DNA from 3 places in the Massilibacterium senegalense genome. Region 3 is predicted to be linked to each of the others. Evidence: riboswitches for the same ligand, from Rfam matches in the RefSeq annotation. Region 3 holds a riboswitch; each other region holds the start of a gene.
The links. A riboswitch is a leader RNA that binds a small molecule or an ion and turns the genes downstream of it on or off. The one in region 3 is predicted to bind S-adenosylmethionine.
Positions count from the first base shown of each region.

Region 1: it holds a riboswitch for S-adenosylmethionine, as region 3 does, so the genes downstream of both, BN1372_RS02475 (aminotransferase class I/II-fold pyridoxal phosphate-dependent enzyme) here and BN1372_RS11350 (methionine ABC transporter ATP-binding protein) in region 3, are expected to answer to the same signal.
Region 2: it holds a riboswitch for S-adenosylmethionine, as region 3 does, so the genes downstream of both, BN1372_RS07875 (bifunctional homocysteine S-methyltransferase/methylenetetrahydrofolate reductase) here and BN1372_RS11350 (methionine ABC transporter ATP-binding protein) in region 3, are expected to answer to the same signal.

Region 1 covers NZ_LN831785.1:342,170-349,320, forward strand. The annotation lists gene BN1372_RS02470 (trans-sulfuration enzyme family protein) at 1-117, opposite strand, end outside; gene BN1372_RS02475 (aminotransferase class I/II-fold pyridoxal phosphate-dependent enzyme) at 107-1,285, opposite strand; SAM riboswitch class I at 1,359-1,468, opposite strand; gene BN1372_RS02480 (metal ABC transporter permease) at 1,796-2,674, opposite strand; gene BN1372_RS02485 (metal ABC transporter permease) at 2,697-3,926, opposite strand; gene BN1372_RS02490 (metal ABC transporter ATP-binding protein) at 3,943-4,689, opposite strand; gene BN1372_RS02495 (metal ABC transporter solute-binding protein, Zn/Mn family) at 4,704-5,636, opposite strand; gene BN1372_RS02500 (lysylphosphatidylglycerol synthase domain-containing protein) at 5,899-6,822, shown strand; gene BN1372_RS02505 (HAD family hydrolase) at 6,916-7,151, shown strand, end outside.
Region 2 covers NZ_LN831786.1:899,079-906,229, reverse strand. The annotation lists gene prsW (glutamic-type intramembrane protease PrsW) at 1-562, shown strand, start outside; SAM riboswitch class I at 633-724, shown strand; gene BN1372_RS07875 (bifunctional homocysteine S-methyltransferase/methylenetetrahydrofolate reductase) at 805-2,643, shown strand; gene metH (methionine synthase) at 2,671-6,123, shown strand; gene sleB (spore cortex-lytic enzyme) at 6,216-6,923, shown strand; gene ypeB (germination protein YpeB) at 6,938-7,151, shown strand, end outside.
Region 3 covers NZ_LN831786.1:1,604,157-1,611,307, forward strand. The annotation lists gene BN1372_RS11325 (cysteine desulfurase) at 1-385, opposite strand, end outside; gene sufD (Fe-S cluster assembly protein SufD) at 385-1,689, opposite strand; gene sufC (Fe-S cluster assembly ATPase SufC) at 1,709-2,491, opposite strand; gene BN1372_RS15385 (YuzK family famiily protein) at 2,875-3,024, opposite strand; gene BN1372_RS11340 (MetQ/NlpA family ABC transporter substrate-binding protein) at 3,314-4,126, opposite strand; gene BN1372_RS11345 (methionine ABC transporter permease) at 4,144-4,821, opposite strand; gene BN1372_RS11350 (methionine ABC transporter ATP-binding protein) at 4,811-5,839, opposite strand; SAM riboswitch class I at 5,942-6,051, opposite strand; gene BN1372_RS11355 (O-acetylhomoserine aminocarboxypropyltransferase/cysteine synthase family protein) at 6,112-7,151, opposite strand, start outside.

The DNA.
Region 1 (7,151 bases), on a different contig from region 3:
ATCTGTTTGGTGAAATGTCGATGCTTGAATAATCGGCGTACTAGATGCGCCTGTTCGTTCGTCAATCGCACCTTCATAATGAATATTTTTCGTTTCGAATCGTTGTTTATTTTTCATTTATCGTTACCTTCACTTTCCATTCAAATTCTGCCTCTTTTAACGCTTGGTCCAAATCTTGAATTAAATCATCTATATGTTCAATTCCGACAGAAATACGTAATAACGTATCACTAACACCAACTTCCTGTCTAATTTCCTCTGGAATATCGGCATGCGTTTGAATCGCAGGATACGTTAATAACGTCTCTACTCCACCTAGGCTTTCTGCAAAAGAAATCAATTGAACATGTCGTAAAATTGGTTCAACTAATGCTACATCCACTACTTCAAATGAAAAGATCCCTGTATTTCCAGAAGATTGTTTATGATGAGTATGATACCTTGGGTGTGTTTCGATTGCAGGATAATAAACGTTTTTCACTAAAGGATGTACCTTTAAATATTTCGCTAGTTTTGTAGCATTTTCTTCATGTCGTTCCATCCGTAATGCTAAAGTTTTCATCCCTCTCATCAATAACCAAGCATCTTGCGCACCTAACACGCAGCCAATTGTATTTTGTAAAAATTCCATTTTTTCTGAAAGTTCTTTTCCTTTTGTTACAATTAAGCCTGCTAATACGTCATTATGACCACCTAAATATTTTGTGGCACTATGGACCACAATATCAATACCATGTTCTATCGGTCGCTGGAAAAATGATGTTAGCAACGTATTATCTACAATTGTAAGAAGTTGACGCTGTTTCGCCCAACTGCTCACCTTTTCCAAATCCGTAATCATCATAAGTGGATTGGTTGGCGTTTCGATAAAAATAGCTTTTGTCTGTCCTGTTTGTGCTCGTTCTAATGCTTCTATATCATTCGTATCTACATATGTCGCAGTAATTCCAAAACGGGACATTACCTGTTCCATAATCCGGTATGTGCCGCCATATAAATCAACTGATAGAATTAAATGATCTCCTTGACTAAAAAGAGAGAATACAAGTTGAATAGCTGCCATACCGGTACTACAGGCAAAACCTGCATCTCCTTTTTCTAATTGTTTAATCGCCTCTTCTAATACAGAGCGCGTTGGATTTTTTGTACGAGCATAATCAAATCCAGTACTTTCGCCTAAAGCGGGATGTCTATATGCAGTGGAATTATAAATAGGATAACTAATTGCCCCTGTACGTTTATCAATCGTTGAACCAATTTGCGCTAACACACTTTCTATTCTCATTGTTACAACTCCCTTCGTAATAAACAAAAAAATCTCTTTCATCATGTATGAAAGAGATAAAGGACGAGTGTCTCTCTTATCTCCCAGAATGTAATTTCTGTTGGATTTAGCACCGTATCTTGCAATAACGATTGGTTGCCGGGTTTCATTGGGCCAATTCCCTCCACCTACTCTTGATAAGATAATACTGATTATTCTGTTTTTTTAATTCAATCTATTCTTATCATATTTGTTAATATTAAAAACGTCAAGTAAAATTTACGATAAAGAAATCTTCTATCAGTAGAGGCTTTCATCCTTCTCCTAACAATGTTTAATGCACTTATCTATCTTTTATTATCTCGAAAGCAATAGGAGTTTGTTCAACGAAAAAGCAATAAGGCTCCTAGTAAAAAAGCGTGCTCTTTGCGTCTGCAACTAGGCGTCTTATTACGGCAACTTAATTCCCCGCTTCGTTATGTTTCAATACTATTGGGGTCTTACTACCTGTTAAAGAGGGTTCAACGTCCACTAATTTTTTGATAAAAAAAGATGTGCTATCTTTTTCGAAACTAAACCATACTTTGGAGAAAATAGCCATGCAAGTAAAAAGATAAAGCCTGCCATAGATGCCATGGCTCCAGAAATCGAAACATCGAAATAACTAGCAACATAGTATCCTAATAAAGCATCAATCGTTCCAATACAAGCACTAAAAACTAACATAACGGACAATTTATCTGTTAATAAATAAGCAGTAGCTCCTGGAGCGATTAACATAGCAACTACTAGTATAGAACCAACGCTATCAAAAGCAGCAACGGTCGTAATGGATACCATACCCATTAATAAGTAATGAATAAACATGAGTGGAATTCCAATTGCTACTGCCATATTTGGATCAAAGGATGTAATCTTAAATTCTTTATAAAAACAAAAAATTATTAGTAAATCTATAAAAAGAACACTACTGAGCAAAACAACAGCTTGGGGAACATCTCCTAAAAAGGGAACTTGGATGGTATCCCAAGGAACAAATGTAATTTCCCCCATTAATGCATGCTCTACATCTAAATGAACATTTTCAACAAACAGCGATAATAAGATAACACCAATTGCAAACAAAGTTGTAAATACGACACCTATTGCCGCATCTTGCATCGTTCCAAGTTGATGAAGTAGCTGAACTAAAAAGGCGGTCAGTAATCCAACAATAACTGCACCAATCAACATATACATGCCATTCACACTTTGACTAATGAGAAAAGCTAACACAATTCCTAATAAAACAGTATGACTAATCGCATCCGATAACATAGCAATTTGACGTAAAATTAAAAAGCTACCGACTATTCCACAAGTCACGCCAACTAAAATACCTGTTGCAATAATCCAACCTTCATAACTCAAGGACACTCCTCCTTTCTTTTATTTATTCTGCCTTCATAAAAGGGTAAGACGCTTTCACCTTTTTTACCATTTGTTGTAACGACTGAAAATTTTTTTCGATTAATTGTTCTCTACTTTCTACTTTCATGAACTCGTTCGGATACATTTCTTGAAGTTGCTCTAACGTTTGGATAATTTTTAATTTTTCTGCTGTTTGTTTCCCTTCTTCTGTTAGCATTATCATATCCAACGTAGTAACAATCCATTGTTCTTCTTCTAATAACGCTACTAATTTATTAAATGCCTTCCCTTTCATATAAAATGAAGACGAAGCATCTTGATAAGAAAGAGCTGATACTTGTTCCCTTGACAAACTATACAAAAAAACAAGCAATGATTCTTTTAATAAACGTTTATCATTTTCTTGTCTCCGCACTCTTTTGGCAATTAAACCCCGTTTCGGAGCAAATAACATCGAAATAACAAATAGAGTAGTTGCAGTTAAAACAATAAAAGGTCCAGTTGGAAGCCCCGTGCGTAATGTACTAATCAATGTCCCCATGACACCAGATACAGCACCTATTGCTCCCGAAATGGATACCATTATTTCTAATGAATCAGTCCAATATCTTGCAGCGAGTGCTGGCGTAATAAGTAAAGCTGCCATTAAAATCACACCAACTGCTTGAATACCGACAACAACTGTTAAAACGAGAAGCGATAGAAATAAAAAGTTTAAAAAACCAACTGGTAATCCAATTCCTTTTGCAAACGCAGGATCAAATGTTGCTACTTTCAATTCCTTAAATAAAAGTAATGTAACCACTACAATACTAAAAGCAGTTGATGTCATCACAATAACATCAGTACCGACTAAAGATGCTGCCTTTCCAAAAATAAAACTATCTAATCCACTTTTATTTCCAGAAGGAGTTTGGGCTATTTTTGTTAAAAGTAAAATACCCATTCCAAAAAACACAGATAATATTAGAGCAATAGCTGTATCTTCTTTTAACCGAGAATACAGTGTAATTTTTTGAATCAAATAAGTAGCAAGCAATCCTGTTACGGTAGCCCCAATTATTAAAAATAAAAGATTTTTTTCACCAATCAATAAAAAGGCTAATGCAATACCGGGTAAGGAAGCATGAGCAACCGCATCACCAATTAAACTTTGCTTTCTTAAGTAAGCAAAGCTCCCTAAAACTCCACTCGCAATACCAAGAAGAAGCGTACTTATTAAAACCCATTGTGTATTAGCATCTAATAACACTATTTCCTCTCCCCCCTCATGACTGTACAATCGCCTGTTTATTTTGTAAAAAAGTAAGCTGTCCACCGTATGTTTGTTGTAAATGTTCCAATGTAAACACATCTTTTGTTGGACCAAATCCAATGACCATTCGATTTAAAAGTAATGTCCAATCAAAGTATTCTGGAACTGTTTGTAAATCATGATGCACAACTAATACTGTTTTCCCTTCTTCTTTTAATTCATTTAAGAGGGCAATAATTGCTTTTTCAGTAGCTGCATCAACTCCCACAAATGGTTCATCCATAAAATACACATCTGCTTCTTGAGCCAGAGCACGAGCAAGAAAAATTCGTTGTTGTTGTCCCCCTGACAATTGACTAATTTGTCGATTTGCATATACACTCATCCCCACTTTTTCCAAACATCTCATTGCTTTTTCTTTATCTAATTTAGACGGACGATGAAACCAACCAACATGGCCGTAACGCCCCATCAAGACAACATCCAAAGCGCTCGTTGGGAAATCCCAATCAACTGAACCACGTTGTGGAACATAACCTACTTTTTTATTTTTTGGTGAATAGGACTGATCCAAAATTTTAATTGTTCCGGACACTTTTGGCATAAACTCAAGAATCGATTTAATAAGTGTAGATTTTCCAGCACCATTCGGCCCTACAATCCCCATTAACTTTCCTGCTGGTACATAAAACGAAACATTTTGTAAGACTGCTTTTTTATGATATGCGACGGTTAAATGATCAACCTCTACCGCTTTCATCCGTTTTCATCTCCTTATTTTAAAGATTGAACAATTGTATCAACATTATGTTTGTACATACCTACATATGTTCCTTCTTCCGTCCTCTCTTCTCCCATTGCATCTGAAAATAATTCTCCTCCAATCACAACGTTGTGATTTTTCTTTTTTGCTCCTTCTATTACGGCTTGAATCGATTTTTCAGATATACTGGATTCAATAAACACTGCTTTTACTTGACGATTTACCAATACATCTACTAATTTTTGCACATCTTTTATTCCATACTCTGCATCCGTACTCAATCCTTGTAAACCCATTACCTCCATGTCATAAGCATCACCAAAATAACCAAAGGCATCATGTGCAGTTACAAGTACCCGCTGTTCTTTTGGAATAGTTTCAAGTCGTTCTTTTGCATATTCTTTTAACGCTGCTAATTCTTCATAATACTGCTTTGCATTTTTTTGATACTGTTCTTTATGATCAGGGTCTAATCCTATTAATCCTTCTTCTACTTGCTTCACGGCTTCTGTCCAAAGATCAATATCAAACCATACATGTGGATCAACTATACGAACATCTTCCTTATCTTCTTTTAATAAAGACTTGTCAATTTGTTCTGCAATCGCATACGTTGGTTTTTCTTTATCCATCTTTGCAAGGACATCTGTCATTTTCCCTTCTAAATGTAAACCATTATAAAAAATAATATCTGCTTCTTGCAGTTTTTTTATATCACTTTGTGTTGCTTTATATAAATGAGGATCAACACCTGGTCCCATCAAACTAACAACTGTTACATATTCACCACCAATATTTTTCACAGCATCTGCCACCTGACTAGTAGTTGCCGTCACGATTAACGTTTCTTTTTTATTTTTTGCACTTTCTTCATTTGTGCATCCAATTAAACCAATAAAACTAATCACAAACGCCATCATTGCCATTAATATTTTTTTATTCATCATAACCTCCCATTTGCTCTTATTAAAAATTGTTTACCAAGGTAAACTTTTAGGGCAAAAAAAATCTTTTCTTTTAAAAGAAAAGCTACGACGTTATTTTTTTCCTAAGGCAAAAATTGTTTACCAAAGTAAACTTTAACAAATAACCATTCTTTTTGCAAGACTTTTTCATAAATGACCTATATGTTTTCTAATAATAATTATGGTATGATGTTTGTGGCTTTGTTGTTATTAAAATGTTTTACATCAGAGGTGTATAGCGGTGAAAGTACAACAGAAAAAGTGGATATCTACAATCGCCAAAATATGTTTCTCTTTAAGCGTGTTGAGTTTTGTATGTTATCAAGGAAAAAAAGAACTCGACAACCTTTCGATAGAGGAGTCTATCAAAATCTTCAAATCATTGTCTTCCATTCAATTTTTTTCTGCGGTATTTTTAGGAATAAGCGCTGTATTTATCATGTTTTTTTATGATGTATTACTCGTACGTTCGTTGAAAATATCGATTTCTTTATCAAAAATATTCCGAGTTTCATGGGTTGCCAATACGTTAAATGGCATTTTAGGATTTGGCGGCTTAATCGGAGCTGGAGTACGTTTTCTTTTATACAAAGGACACACTACAAATCCAATGAAATTAATTCAAGGGGTTGCCTGGATGACGATGGCCATGATGAGTGGCTTATCTTTTTTATCTTTTTTAGTCGCCATTAATTTTTTTCATGGACAACCGTTATTACATTCAAATGCATGGCTTTATTTCGTTTTAGCTGGTGTGGTGTTATTTTTACCATTTTATATTATTTCTTCTCACATAAAAGGAAAAAATATTGCAACACCTCGTTTAACACTCCAATATACAGTTGTTTCGTCTCTAGAATGGTTAGCAGCAGCTACCGTTGCTTACTTCTGCTTATCTATGGTTGGTGGTGAAGTTCAACTGCTAACATTTTACGGTATATTTTTTCTTTCTTCTGTAGCCGGTTTACTTAGTTTAATTCCAGGTGGATTTGGTGCGTTTGATATTATGCTTTTAGTAGGACTTCAAACGCTAGGATTAGATGAAGAAATTGTCTTAACAAGTATATTCTTATATCGACTCGTATATTACTTGATTCCCTTTATAATCGGGTTATTATTAGGAACAGTAGAAGTGATTCGTGCCACATTTCGTCCTGCCCAATAATCGTTATCTTTGCGGAAAACACATAATTCTTTTCTTCTTATCCTTCTTTTTATTATAATAGAAATAATTTCTAAATAAAAAGAAGGTGATCGAATGAGCTTAGAAAACGTAGATGTACTCGTTTTTGATTTAGACGGTACACTTTATGATGATGATCAGCAGTTTTTTCATTTAAAAGAAGAATTAAAAAAGCAAATAACAAACGATAATCATGAAAAATTTGATCATGATTATGATTCGATTATTAACCGCACACATTCTTTACAAGTAGGGACGGTCTATGATGTGATGCGTCAATGGATTATCCATCACTCCAATCATACAGTAAC
Region 2 (7,151 bases), 710 kb from region 3:
TGGGTGTTTATTAACTTTCCCTGTTATGTTTATGCAATATATTTTTATACAAGAAGGTCTATTTATTCGTGATTGGCAACAAGCATTTCTTCAAGCTGGTTTCCTAGAGGAATGTGTGAAGTGGTTTGTTTTAATGTATGGTGTGTATAAGAATGGAGAGTTTAACGAACCTTTCGATGGAATTGTGTATGCAGTAAGTGTATCATTAGGTTTTGCTACGATTGAAAATATTTTATATTTATTTGTATATGGAATTGATTTTGCCTTTATGCGGGCGCTTTTACCAGTATCTGGTCATGCGTTATTTGGTGCGGTGATGGGGTATTATGTCGGAAAAGGTAAATTTCAAACAGGAAAAAAGAAAAAGATTCTTTTATCTTTATCCTTTTTACTTCCAATTATGTTGCATGGTATGTTTGATTATGTATTCTTAAAGTTTGACCATTATCTTTATTTTATCGTTCCATTTATGCTTGGATTATGGTGGCTAGTATTATATAAAGTACGACTTATAAACGAAGAACAAATGGCGTTAAAACATACAGAAAAACTTTCTGTATGAAAAAGGATTGAATTTTTCACACAGTTATAGTATTGTTAATTACAAGTTTAATAGGATAGCTCGTTTAAACTTCTTATCAAGAGAGACTGAGGGACTGGCCCAAAGACGTCTCAGCAACCGACCTACTAGTAGGTAAAGGTGCTAATTCCAGCTAGATAAGAAGAAGGTCATGTGAATTTTCCCTTCTTCTTTCTAGAGGAAGGGTTTTTTTGTGTGGAGAATAAAGAGTAGGGTGTGAGTAGATGGAGTTGTTAAAAAAATTACAAAATGATATTTTAATTGCGGACGGGGCAATGGGAACGATGCTATATTCCCATGGGGTAGATCGTTCTTATGAAGAAATGAATTTAACGCATAGTGAAGAAATATACAATATTCATCGTGCCTATATTGAAGCAGGTGCTCAAGTTATCCAAACAAACACATACGCAGCCAATGCAGAAAAATTACAACGATATGGGCTCGAAGCGTTAACAAAACAAATCAATCAAGCAGGTGCTAGAATCGCTCGTCAAGCGGCAAAAGACGAAGTGTTTGTTCTTGGAACTGTAGGTGGTATTCGTGCTCTTCATAAACGTGATAACGAATTAGAAGAGCTCGAAAAAATGATTTCAGAACAAGTGTATTGGTTAGCACAGGAACAAATAGATGGTTTTTTATTTGAAACATATTATGATTTAGAAGAATTAAAGATAGCAGTGAAAGTCGCAAAAAAATTAACCAACCTTCCGGTTGTTGCACAATTATCTCTTCATGAAGTAGGAGTGTTGCAAGGCGGAAAGAAAGTAAAAGACGCGTTTGCAGAGTTAATTGACTTAGGGGCAGATGTAGTTGGATTAAATTGTCGTTTAGGTCCACTTCATATGTTACGGTCGTTTAAAGAAGTACCGATTTTTGATCATGCTTTTTTAAGTGCATATCCAAATGCTAGTTTACCGCAATATATTGACGGAAAATTCTCATATTCAGAAAATCCAAAATATTTTGGCGAAATGGCAACAGAATTTGTGAAAGAAGGCGTTCGTTTAATCGGTGGATGTTGCGGAACGACACCAGAACATATTCGCTATATGGCAGAAGCAGTTCGGGAATTAAAGCCGATTTCAGAAAAATCATTCCAGGAAACGAAAGCAACGCCAGCAACGCTTTCTGTTACGAGGAAACGTAGCGATGCTCCGCTTCAAGAGGTTGTAAAAACGAAACGATCCATCATTGTGGAATTAGATACACCAAAGAACGTGAACATGGAACCTTTTATCGAAGGGGCAAAAGCATTGCATCAAGCGGGAGTAGAAGCAATCACAATGGCTGACAACTCATTAGCAACCCCAAGAATTTCGAATATGGCGATGGCGTCCATTTTAAAACAGCAATATCAAATACGCTCATTAGTTCATCTCACTTGTCGCGATCGTAATTTAATCGGATTACAATCGCATTTATTAGGGCTACATGCATTAGGGATTCGAGATATATTAGCCATTACAGGTGATCCTGCAAAAGTAGGTGATTTTCCAGGCGCAACTGGTGTATATGATCTGTCATCATTTGAATTGATCCGTTTTATTAAACAACTAAACGAAGGATTATCGTTTTCTGGTCAGTCATTAGAAGGGAAAACGGATTTTTCGGTCGGAGCTGCTTTTAATCCGAATGTGAAGTACGTAGAAAAAGCAGTGCAACGGATGGAGAAAAAAATAGAAGCTGGTGCAGACTTTTTTATGACACAACCAGTTTATTCGGAAGAAAGAATTATCGAAGTGTATGAAGCAACGAAACATTTGCAAACGCCTATTTATTTAGGGATTATGCCATTTACTGGTGCGCGAAATGCAGAATTTTTACACAATGAAGTACCAGGGATTCGGTTAACAGAAGATATTTTAACGACAATGAAACGTTGTCAAACAAAAGAAGAAGCAACGAAAGAAAGTTTAGCTATTAGTAAATCACTTTTAGATGTAGCATTGGAGTATTTTAACGGTATTTATTTAATTACACCATTTAATCGATATGATTTAACAGTTGAACTTGCTCAGTTTATTCAGGCAAAAGACCGTAAGAAACTAGCATCGATTTAATTTCAAACAAGAAAGGACGTAGAACAATTGGGAGTATCTTTATTAGAAAAACAACTAAATGAACGAATTCTCGTACTGGACGGGGCTATGGGAACGATGATTCAAGCTGCTAATTTAACGGCTGAAGATTTTGGGGGAGAGGAATATGAAGGATGTAATGAATATTTAATCTTAACGAAGCCAGAAGTTATTGATCATATTCATCGAGAATATTTAGAAGCTGGTGCAGATATTATTGAAACGAATACATTTGGAGCTACTTCATTAGTTTTAAGTGATTATAATTTAAGTCATTTAGCGAAAGAAATAAATGTAAAAGCTGCGCAACTTGCGAAAAAAGCAGCAACGGATTTTTCAACAGAGGAGTGGCCAAGGTTTGTTGCTGGAGCGATGGGGCCTACAACCAAATCACTTTCGGTGACAGGCGGAGTAACATTCGAGAAATTAATAGATACTTATCAAGAGCAAGTAGAAGGTTTAATTGAGGGTGGCGTTGATTTATTGCTACTTGAAACTAGCCAAGATATGCGAAATGTGAAAGCCGCTTATTTAGGTATCGATCGAGCATTCCAGAATATGAATGTCATTTTACCAATTATGGTATCAGGAACGATTGAACCGATGGGAACAACGTTAGCTGGTCAAAATATCGAAGCATTTTATTTATCATTAGAACACATGAAACCAATCGTAGTTGGATTAAACTGTGCAACAGGTCCAGAATTTATGCGTGACCATATTCGTTCTTTATCGGAATTAGCAGATACAAGAATTAGTGTCTATCCGAATGCAGGGCTACCAGATGAAGAAGGGCATTATCACGAATCACCAGAATCATTTGCGAAAAAATTAGAAGGATTTGCAGAAAAAGGATGGATCAATGTCGTGGGAGGATGTTGCGGAACGACACCTGCTCATATTCGCGTTGTTCGAGAAGCAATGAGTCGTTATCAACCACATCAAGTGAAAACACTTCATCCACATGCAGTTTCTGGGATTGAGCCATTAGTGTATGATTCTTCTATGAGACCGTTATTTGTTGGGGAAAGAACAAATGTGATTGGGTCTAGAAAATTTAAAGAATTAATAAGCAAGGAACAATATGAAGAAGCAGCGGAAATTGCTCGGGCGCAAGTGAAAAAAGGTGCACATGTCATTGATGTTTGTTTAGCAAACCCCGATCGTAATGAATTAGAAGACATGGAGAAATTTTTACAACAAGTAGTAAACAAAGTAAAAGTACCTTTTATGATTGATAGTACAGACGAAAAGGTCATTGCAAAAGCCCTGACATATACACAAGGAAAATCAATTATTAACTCGATTAACTTAGAAGACGGGGAAGAACGATTCGAAAAAGTGTTACCGCTCGTTAAAAAGTTTGGTGCAGCTGTCGTAGTTGGAACCATTGACGAACAAGGGATGGCCATTACCCGCGAACGTAAATTAGAAATTGCGAAACGCTCGTATAATCTTTTAGTAAATAAATATGGAATTAAGCCGAGTGATATTATTTTTGATCCACTTGTTTTTCCAGTAGGGACTGGGGATAAACAATATATCGGTTCTGCGGAAGAAACAATCGAAGGAATTCGTTTAATCAAACAAGAAATGCCAGAGTGTTTAACTATTTTAGGGGTAAGTAACGTTTCGTTCGGTTTACCAAATGTCGGTCGAGAAGTATTAAATGCTGTTTATCTATATGAGTGTACAAAAGCTGGTCTCGATTATGCCATTGTCAATACAGAGAAGCTTCAACGATATGCATCGATTCCAGAAGAAGAGAAAAAACTTTCAGAAGATATTCTGTATCGTACCTCTCAAGAAACGGTAGCAGCATTTGCGGCGATGTATCGTGGCAAAAAAACGACAAGTTCCATTGATGAAAAGAAAAATTTACCATTAGAGGAGCGGATTTCTAGTTATGTAGTAGAAGGAACAAAAGAAGGATTAATTGATGATTTAAATGAGGCATTAAAAAAATATAATCAACCATTAGATATTATTAATGGACCATTAATGACTGGAATGGCGGAAGTAGGTCGTTTATTTAATAATAATGAATTAATTGTTGCAGAAGTACTACAAAGTGCAGAAGTGATGAAAGCATCCGTTGCACATCTAGAACAATTCATGGAAGCTTCTGAGGATGCTGGAAAAGGTAAAATATTATTAGCCACCGTTAAAGGCGACGTGCATGATATTGGAAAAAATTTAGTGGAAATCATTTTATCGAATAACGGATTTGAAGTAATTAACCTTGGAATTAAAGTACCACCCAATGAATTAATTGAAGCGGTAAAACGTGAAAAACCAGATGCGCTTGGATTATCCGGATTGTTAGTAAAATCAGCGCAACAGATGGTTTTAACTGCACAAGATTTAAAACAAGCAAATATTAGTATTCCAATGTTAATCGGTGGTGCGGCATTAACACGTAAATTTACAGACTTGAAAATTTCACCTGAGTATGATGGTCTCGTCCTTTATGCAAAAGATGCAATGGAAGGATTAGATTTAGCGAATAAATTAAGTAATCATGAAGCGCGTGAAAAAATGTCAGAAACGTATTATGAGCGTTTAAAAGAAGTTACTGAAAAAGCGCAAGCAAAAGCGAAAGAGAAAGCATCTGTCGAAGAAGTACAAGAAATGGAGAGAAAATCAACTGTTTCGAAGGACGGAAAAGTGTGGGTACCTCATGACACGAAACGTCATTTATTAAAAGACTATCCGCTTCATACGATATTCCCATATGTGAATTTACAAATGTTACTTGGTCATCACTTAGGGGTTAAAGGAAAAGTAAATAAATTAATAGAAGAGAAAGATCCAAAAGTAACCGAGTTATACAAATTACTGAAAGAATTAGTAAAAGAAGCAGAAGATAAAAAATGGATAACAGCAAATGCTGTCTATCAATTTTTTCCTGCACAAGCGGATGGAAATGATATTATTATTTATGATCCAAACGATGAAAAAACAATCATCGAACGCTTTACGTTCCCTCGTCAAAAAGGAAATCGCTTTTTATGTTTAAGTGACTATTTAAAAGATGAAGATAGTGGTGTGATGGATTATGTCGGATTTTTCAATGTCACAACAGGAATTGGTGTTCGAGAAGTGGCAATGAAACTAAAAGACGATGGTGATTATTTGAAATCTCATATGTTCCAAGCACTAGCTCTAGAAATGGCAGAAGGATTTGCAGAACGTGTTCATACGTTAATGCGTGATAGATGGGGATTCCCGGATTCCGTTGACATGACCATGAGTGAACGTTTTTCAGCTAAATATCAAGGAATTCGTGTATCATTTGGGTATCCTGCATGTCCAAATATCGAAGACCAAGCAAAATTATTTAAGTTATTAAAACCAGCAGATATCGGTGTAAATTTAACAGAAGAATTTATGATGGAACCAGAAGCAAGTGTCAGCGCAATGGTATTTAGCCATCCAGAAGGTCGTTACTTTAATGTTTAATAAAAAGCTAGCCTACGTAGCTAGCTTTTTTTGTATAAAAACAGAAAACAAGCAGACAATAACAAGTAAAGATCGAATTTAGGAGGCAAAAAATGTGGAAAAAATGTTCAATCTGTCATTGGATTATTCTTTTTTTACTTGTTGTTTTCATTGGAAGTCACCACACAACCTTTGCTTTTTCTGATCAAGTTATTCAGCGGGGAGCAACGGGAACTGATGTGACAGAATTACAAACACGACTTAAAAAAATAGGATATTACAAGGGAGAAATTGATGGGGTGTATGGTTGGTCCACTTATTGGGCGGTCCGTAATTTCCAAGACCGTTTTGGATTACCTGTTGACGGTTTAGTCGGAAGCAGCACGAAGCAAAAATTACTTCGGGCTAGTGGAGAAGTAACGCTTCCAAAAGGAATAAAAAAGGCATCTAATACTCCAAGTGGCTTCTCTAACAATGAAATACGTTTAATTGCGAATGCTGTTCATGGGGAAGCGAGAGGAGAACCATATGTTGGGCAAGTTGCAGTTGCTGCTGTTATTTTAAATCGTTTAGAAAATGCTGCATTTCCGGACACTGTATCGGGTGTCATTTTTGAACCACGCGCATTTACGGCAGTAGCTGATGGACAAATTTGGTTAGAGCCAAATGAAACATCAAGAAAAGCGGTAATTGATGCGATGAATGGATGGGATCCAACGGGAGGGGCGATTTATTATTTCAATCCAGATACAGCCACTAGCCCTTGGATTTGGACACGTCCTCAAATTAAAACCATTGGTAATCACATTTTCTGTCATTAAATGAGGTGAAAGAAATGATTCGAAATACGTTAATCGTTGTGTTAGCTATTGCTTTAATCGGGGTTTCTTATTTTGGGTATCAAGAGCGTCAACAAAATACTGCATTGTCTATTCAAACAGAAAATAATTATCAACGTGCTTTTCATCAGCTGGCGGGACAAATGGATCAGTTAGAAGAACAAATTGCGTCTACTTTAGTAATGAATTCACGGGAACAGTTATCACCGT
Region 3 (7,151 bases):
GCCAAGGAATTAAGTTGGAATGGTGTTCCATATACGTAATGACGATTTCATCGCCTTCTTTTACTACATTACGTGCATATCCATGTGCGACAAAGTTTAAAGAAGTTGTCGTACCACGAGTAAAAATAACTTCTGCTGTTTCTTTTGCATGAATAAAGTTTTTTACTTTTTCACGTGCACCTTCATAAGCATCTGTTGCTAACGTTCCAAGTGTATGCACACCACGGTGAACATTAGAATTGTATTCACGATAATATTTATCTAACGCTTCAATTACTGTCACTGGTTTTTGTGAAGTTGCTGCGCTATCTAAATATACTAAACGCTGATCATTCACATTTTGATCTAAAATGGGAAAGTATTGACGAATTTCTTTCACATTCATTAGCGAACTTTCCTTTCTATTACGTCAACAAGGCGATTTTTTACTCCTTCAATAGGTAGTTCACTTACTACTGGATTTAAGAATCCATGAATAATTAATCGTTCTGCCTCTTGGCGTTTAATCCCGCGACTCATTAAATAATATAACTGCAACTCATCTACACGCCCAACACTCGCAGCATGCCCTGCCATTACATCATCTTCATCGATTAAAAGAATTGGGTTTGCATCTCCACGTGCTTTTTCACTTAACATTAACACACGTTCTGTTTGTTCCCCATTTGATTTAGAAGCACCATGTTCGATTTTCGTAATTCCGTTAAAAATCGCACTTGCTTCATCCTTCATTACACCGTGGGAGGTCATATTACTTTCTGATCCTTTTCCGATGTGGTATACACGAGAAACAAAGTTTTGTTTTTGGCTTCCACGACCGACTGCTACTGTTTTTGTATCTGCAAAAGAAGAATCTCCTTCTAGATATGTTGTATTATCAGAGATCGTATTTCCATCGTTCATTTGACCAAGAGCCCAGTAAATATGAGCATCTCGTTTTGCAACACCACGACGATTTACGTATGTCACCATCTCTTTTGCAAACTCATCCACCGATGCGTAAACGATTTTTGCATTTTCTTGTGCAATTGCTTCTACTACGATATTCGCTGTTGATTTTACTTGTTCAGTTGCAATGTAGTTTTCTACGATGTTTACAGAACTAGATGTTTCCGCTACTACTAATACATGGTTCATGAAACCGTAATTTTCGTCATCAATGTAGGAAACCACTTGTAATGGCACGTCAATTTCTACATTTTTCGGAACATATAAAAATGTACCTGCATTCATTAATGCTTCATGAAGTGCTGTAAGACGGTGTTCATCCGCTTTTACTGCTTCTGTCATGTAATATTTTTTAACAAGGTCTTCGTGATTCGTTACAGCTGTTTGAATGTCTGTAAAAATAACTCCTTGTTCTTCTAACTCATTGGATAATTTCGAATATACAAGATGACCGTTATGGTGAACAAGTACATTAGAAGCACCGTGTTCATCATCCAATAATGCATCTAATTCTTTTGGTAAATCTTCACGTGTTACATTATTTTTCACTTCAGATGTATGATTAAATTGGGTAAAATTCCATTTATCAATTTTCGTTTTTTCTGGTTTTAACATTGGAACCGTTTCAGCTAAACCTAATGCTTTTACTCGTCTTTCCACCATCCAAGCCGGTTCTTGTCGTTTGGATGCAAATTGACGAATATACGCTTCATCAAATTGTAATTTCTCTTCCACTGCCATTTTCATCACTCCTTACCGCTTACGCTTCTTCGTTCGCAACTTCATCCACAAACCCGAGCTCTTCTTTTACCCAATCGTATCCTTGCGCTTCTAATTTTTCTGCTAATTCCGGACCACCAGATTTTACGATTCGTCCGTTCATCATTACGTGAACATAATCTGGTTTAATGTAGTTTAATAAACGTTGGTAGTGGGTTATCATAATACAGCCAAAGTTTTCACTACGCATTTCGTTTACACCCTTAGATACTACTTTCAATGCGTCGATATCTAGACCAGAGTCAATTTCGTCTAAAATAGCAAATTTCGGTTCAATCATCATTAATTGAAGAATTTCATTCCGTTTTTTCTCCCCACCTGAGAATCCTTCATTTAAATAACGATGAGCAAATGATTCATCCATTTCAAGAAGGTCCATGCGTTTGTCCATTTGACGGATAAATTTCATTAAAGAAATTTCTTCTCCTTCTTCACGACGTGCGTTAATAGCAGAACGTAAGAAGTCTGAATTTGTTACGCCACTTACTTCACTTGGATATTGCATCGCTAAAAATAAACCTGCACGAGCGCGTTCGTCTACTTCCATTTCTAACACGTCTTCTCCATCTAATGTGATAGAACCACTTGTTACTTCGTATTTAGGATGTCCCATAATCGCTGAAGAAAGCGTTGATTTCCCTGTACCATTTGGACCCATAATCGCGTGCACTTCTCCGCCTTTTACTTCAAGGTTTAATCCTTTAATGATTTCTTTCCCTTCAATAGAAACATGAAGATCCTTAACAACTAAATGTGATGACATAAACATTACCTCCAATGTATTTCAAATGATACCTTACCTGCATAATTTTAAAAAATTTATTCTCAATTCATTCTCAATACCATTTTATAATATAACAGTAGGATAAGCAACCTTAAACATTATAATGATACTTTTTAAATAAAAATATTTAAAAAGTACTCCCACCAACGGTTAGAAGTACTTTTTACATGTTCGATTGTATTGTTTGAAAAAGAATTCTTCGAAAAAAGATTAGAACGTTAAAATGTTTCCATCACTACCCTTTTTAGTTTACCTTATTTTCACTTTGATATCCTATCTTTTCACTCATTTATATAGAAAGAAAACGTACATATTTTTTTAGAAATAAAAAAAGACTAGCAAAAGTGCTAGCCTTTTTATTCCTAAGCGTGCAATGTCATTGCGTCTGCTACAACTTGTTTACTTTCGTAGTAATGTTTTTCTCGTGTTTTCTCCACTTGAATAACGTTGTCTAATGAGCGTGCATATTCCTCATAACCCATTCCGTGTGCTTGATGCATCGCTTTTTCCATACTCTCGGTATAATGTAATTTAAATTTTCGAATATGGTATCCATCCCTTCTGAATTTGTCTATTTCATCATAACACGAACAGATACCACAACAAAAACAGCTTCACTATCCTTCAGAACTCCTCTCATCCTCTAGGAGTGAAAAATTTTAAAACGAACGCGCTCATCGTTACAATTGCATGGATTTTTACGTGCATTGTCGCTTTTTTGCAGTTAAGAAGCGATTCGTCACATTTCTGTAACAAAAAAAGTTCGTTCCTTACTGAAAAGGAATGAACTTTTCCATCTACTTATTTATTTACTGGTACAACCGCACCATTATATTTTTCAATAATCCAATCTTGGATTTCTTTGGAATGAAGTACTTCCATTAATTTTTGAATACGTTCATCGTCTGTATCACCTTTACGCACTGCTACGATGTTTACATATGGAGAATTTTCATCTTCAATTTCAATCGCATCTTTCATTGGGTTTAATCCAGCATCTAATGCAAAGTTTGAATTAATAATGACTAAATCACCTTCATTGTTTTCATACACTTTTGGTAATAATTCTGGGTTTATATCATATTTAAATGTTAAATTTTTCGGGTTTTTCGCAATATCTTCAAACGTTGCATCGATTGTTTTCCCTTTTTTCAAAGTAATTAATCCCTTTTCTTGTAGTAATAACAATACACGACCATGGTCTGCAACAGAGTTACTTAAAATAACCGTTGCTCCGTCTTTTACATCTTCAAGCTTTTTGTATTCTTTAGAATAAATACCGATTGGTTCGATATGAACGCCACCTGCATCTTCAAATTCATAACCATGTTCTTTTATTTTTTTTTCGAAAAACGGTTTATGTTGATAGAAGTTTGCGTCTAATTCTTTTTGTGCTAATGCTTTATTCGGTAAGACGTATTCTTGGAATGTTTCAATTTCTAATTCAATGCCTTCTTTTTCTAATAACGGTTTAGCTTGTTCTAAAATTTCCGCATGCGGTACGTTTGTTGCTCCCACGACCAATTTATTTTTATCTTCTTTTGCATTTCCTGAACATGCCGCTAAAACAAACGTTAACACTGCAATTGATAATAATGAAAGTATTTTTTTCATTTTCCTATCCTCCTTGGTTATCGTTTATCAATACGATTAGTGATGAAGTCACCGATCGCTTGAAAGATAAATACAATAATTAAAATAAGAATCGTACTAACGACTGTCACGTCCATATGATTACGCTGGAATCCTTCCATAAAGGCTAAGTTTCCTAAACCACCTGCTCCAATCACACCAGCCATTGCCGTGTATCCAACAAGTGCGATAGCCGTTACCGTAATTCCGGAAACAAGTGCTGGCATTGCTTCTGGAAGCAATACTTTAAAAATAATTTGACCATTCGATGCTCCCATCGACTGCGCAGCTTCGATTACTCCTTTGTTAATTTCACGCAATGCAATTTCCACCATTCTTGCGTAAAATGGAGCCGCTCCTAAAATTAACGCTGGTAGTGCCGCGTTTGCTCCGAGCATCGTTTTTAAAATAGCAGTCGTGATCGGTAATAATAAAATAATTAAAATGATAAACGGAATAGACCGAAACACATTGACAAATGCAGAAACAATTCCGTTTATCACACGATTTCCCCACATGTTCCCTTTGGCTGTTAAATAAAGTAATAGTCCTAATATAATACCGAAAAAGAACGTCGCAATGACGGAAATAAACGTCATATACAATGTTTCACCTGTCGCTTGCCACATTTTCTCCCAGACCATATCAGTGAAGTTCGGTAACAATTTAGTTAACATTGTTCACCACCTCCACTTCTACTTGATGATTTTGCAAAAATTGAACTGCTTGTTGGACGATTTCTTTTTGACCATCCATTTGTACGTAAAGACTACCGTATGCACCTGTTTGTGTGCGGGCAATTTCTCCTTGTAAAATGTTTACACTTATATCAAACTGACGAATTAAATCATTCATGATTGGTTGTTCGACAGCATTTCCTAAAAATAATAGTTTGTAAATATATTGATTTGGATATTTTATTTGCAGTTCATCTATCGTCATTTTTTGTTCGTCACTTTGTACTTCTTGATTAACAAAATCTTTGGTAATAGCTTGTTCTGGATGTTGAAAAACATCTAACACGTTGCCAACTTCGACAATTTTACCAGCTTGCATCACTGCAACACGATGACAAATTTTTCGAATAACGTGCATTTCATGTGTAATTAATACAATCGTAATGCCGAAACGTTTGTTAATATCAACAAGTAAATCTAAAATGTCATCTGTCGTTTTCGGGTCTAATGCACTTGTCGCTTCGTCACATAACAGTACTTTCGGTTGGTTTGCTAATGCACGAGCAATACCTACCCGTTGTTTTTGTCCACCAGATAGTTGAGAAGGGTACGCATGTTCTCGACCTTTTAATCCTACTAGTTCAATAAGCTCTAATGCTCGTTTCTCTCTTTCTTCTGCTTTTACTCCTGCGATTTCTAATGGAAATTCAATATTTTCTTTTACCGTCCGTGACCAAAGTAAATTAAAATGTTGAAAAATCATCCCGATTTCTTGCCGTGCTTTGCGCAACTCACCGCCACTCAATTTTGCCATATTTTTTCCTGCTACAACAACCGATCCACTCGTTGGTTTCTCTAGCATATTTAACATCCGAATAAGGGTACTTTTTCCTGCACCACTATATCCAATGATGCCAAAAATTTCACCTTTCGAAATTTCTAAGTTAATGTCATCTACTGCATGAATCGTATTTGTTTTTGTAGCAAAGATTTTTTTGATCCCCTCAAGTTTGATCATGCTTATTCACATCCTTGCTTAAATAATATTCTTCCCAATAGTTCTATTATAAGAAAAGCCTTTCTGCTCGGAAAGACAGAAAGGCTATTTTAAACAATACTAACCTTATCTTTCAAAGCTATAAGCCTTGCAGGAATTGGCACCTTGTCAAAATGATATTTGCCGGTTGCCGGGTTTCATAGGGCCAGTCCCTCCACCTCTCACGATAAGCGATATGATGTTGTTAAAGAACATGAGAAAAATTTTAGCACGATAACTTTAGGGTGTCAATCTTAAGCGCGACTTTTCAATCCTGTTGCTTTTTCAATTGCTTGTTCTAAATCATTCACAATGTCATCAATATTTTCAATTCCGACAGATAAACGAATTAAATCGTCTTTTACACCAGCTTCTTTTAATTCTTCATCGGATAATTGCGAATGCGTTGTGCTTGCTGGGTGAATAATTAAACTTTTCACATCCCCAACGTTGGCAACGTGTGACCATAAGTTCACATTATTAATGACTTCACGTCCAGCCGCACGCCCACCTTTAATACCAAATACAACGACAGAACCTGCACCCTTTGGTAAATATTTTTTCGCTAATTCATAAGAAGGATGATCCTCACTGCCAGGATACAATACCCAACTTACAGCTGGATGATTTTTTAAATATTCTACTAGTTTTTGTGCATTAGCAACATGTTCTTTCATCCGAACGTGTAATGTTTCTGCACCTAATGATAATAAAAACGCATTGAACGGACTTAACGCTGCACCTGTATCCCGTAGTAATTGTACGCGAATTTTTGTTACAAATGCTGGTGCGCCTAAATCTGCAAATACTACTCCGTTATAGCTTGAGTCTGGCTCTGTAAAACCTGGGAATTTATCAGAATGCCAATCGAATGTTCCACCATCGACAATCACACCACCCATTGCTGTTCCGTTCCCACCAATCCATTTTGTTGCAGAGTGAACAACAATGTCTGCACCGAATTCAATTGGGCGACATAAATACGGAGAAGCAAATGTGTTATCAATAATTAACGGAATACCTGCTGCATGTGCAATAGCTGCCACTGCTTCAATATCTAATACGTTTAAGCTTGGGTTCCCAACTGTTTCTGCATAAATTGCTTTCGTTTTTGGTGTAATCGCTGCCTTGATTGCTTCTAAATCAGTTGGATCTACAAATGTTGTATTTACTCCATACTTCGGTAATGTATGTTGGAATAAATTAAACGTTCCACCGTATACATTAGCAGATGACACAATTTCATCGCCTGCACCTGCAATATTTAAAATGGCATATGTAATCGCTGCACTAC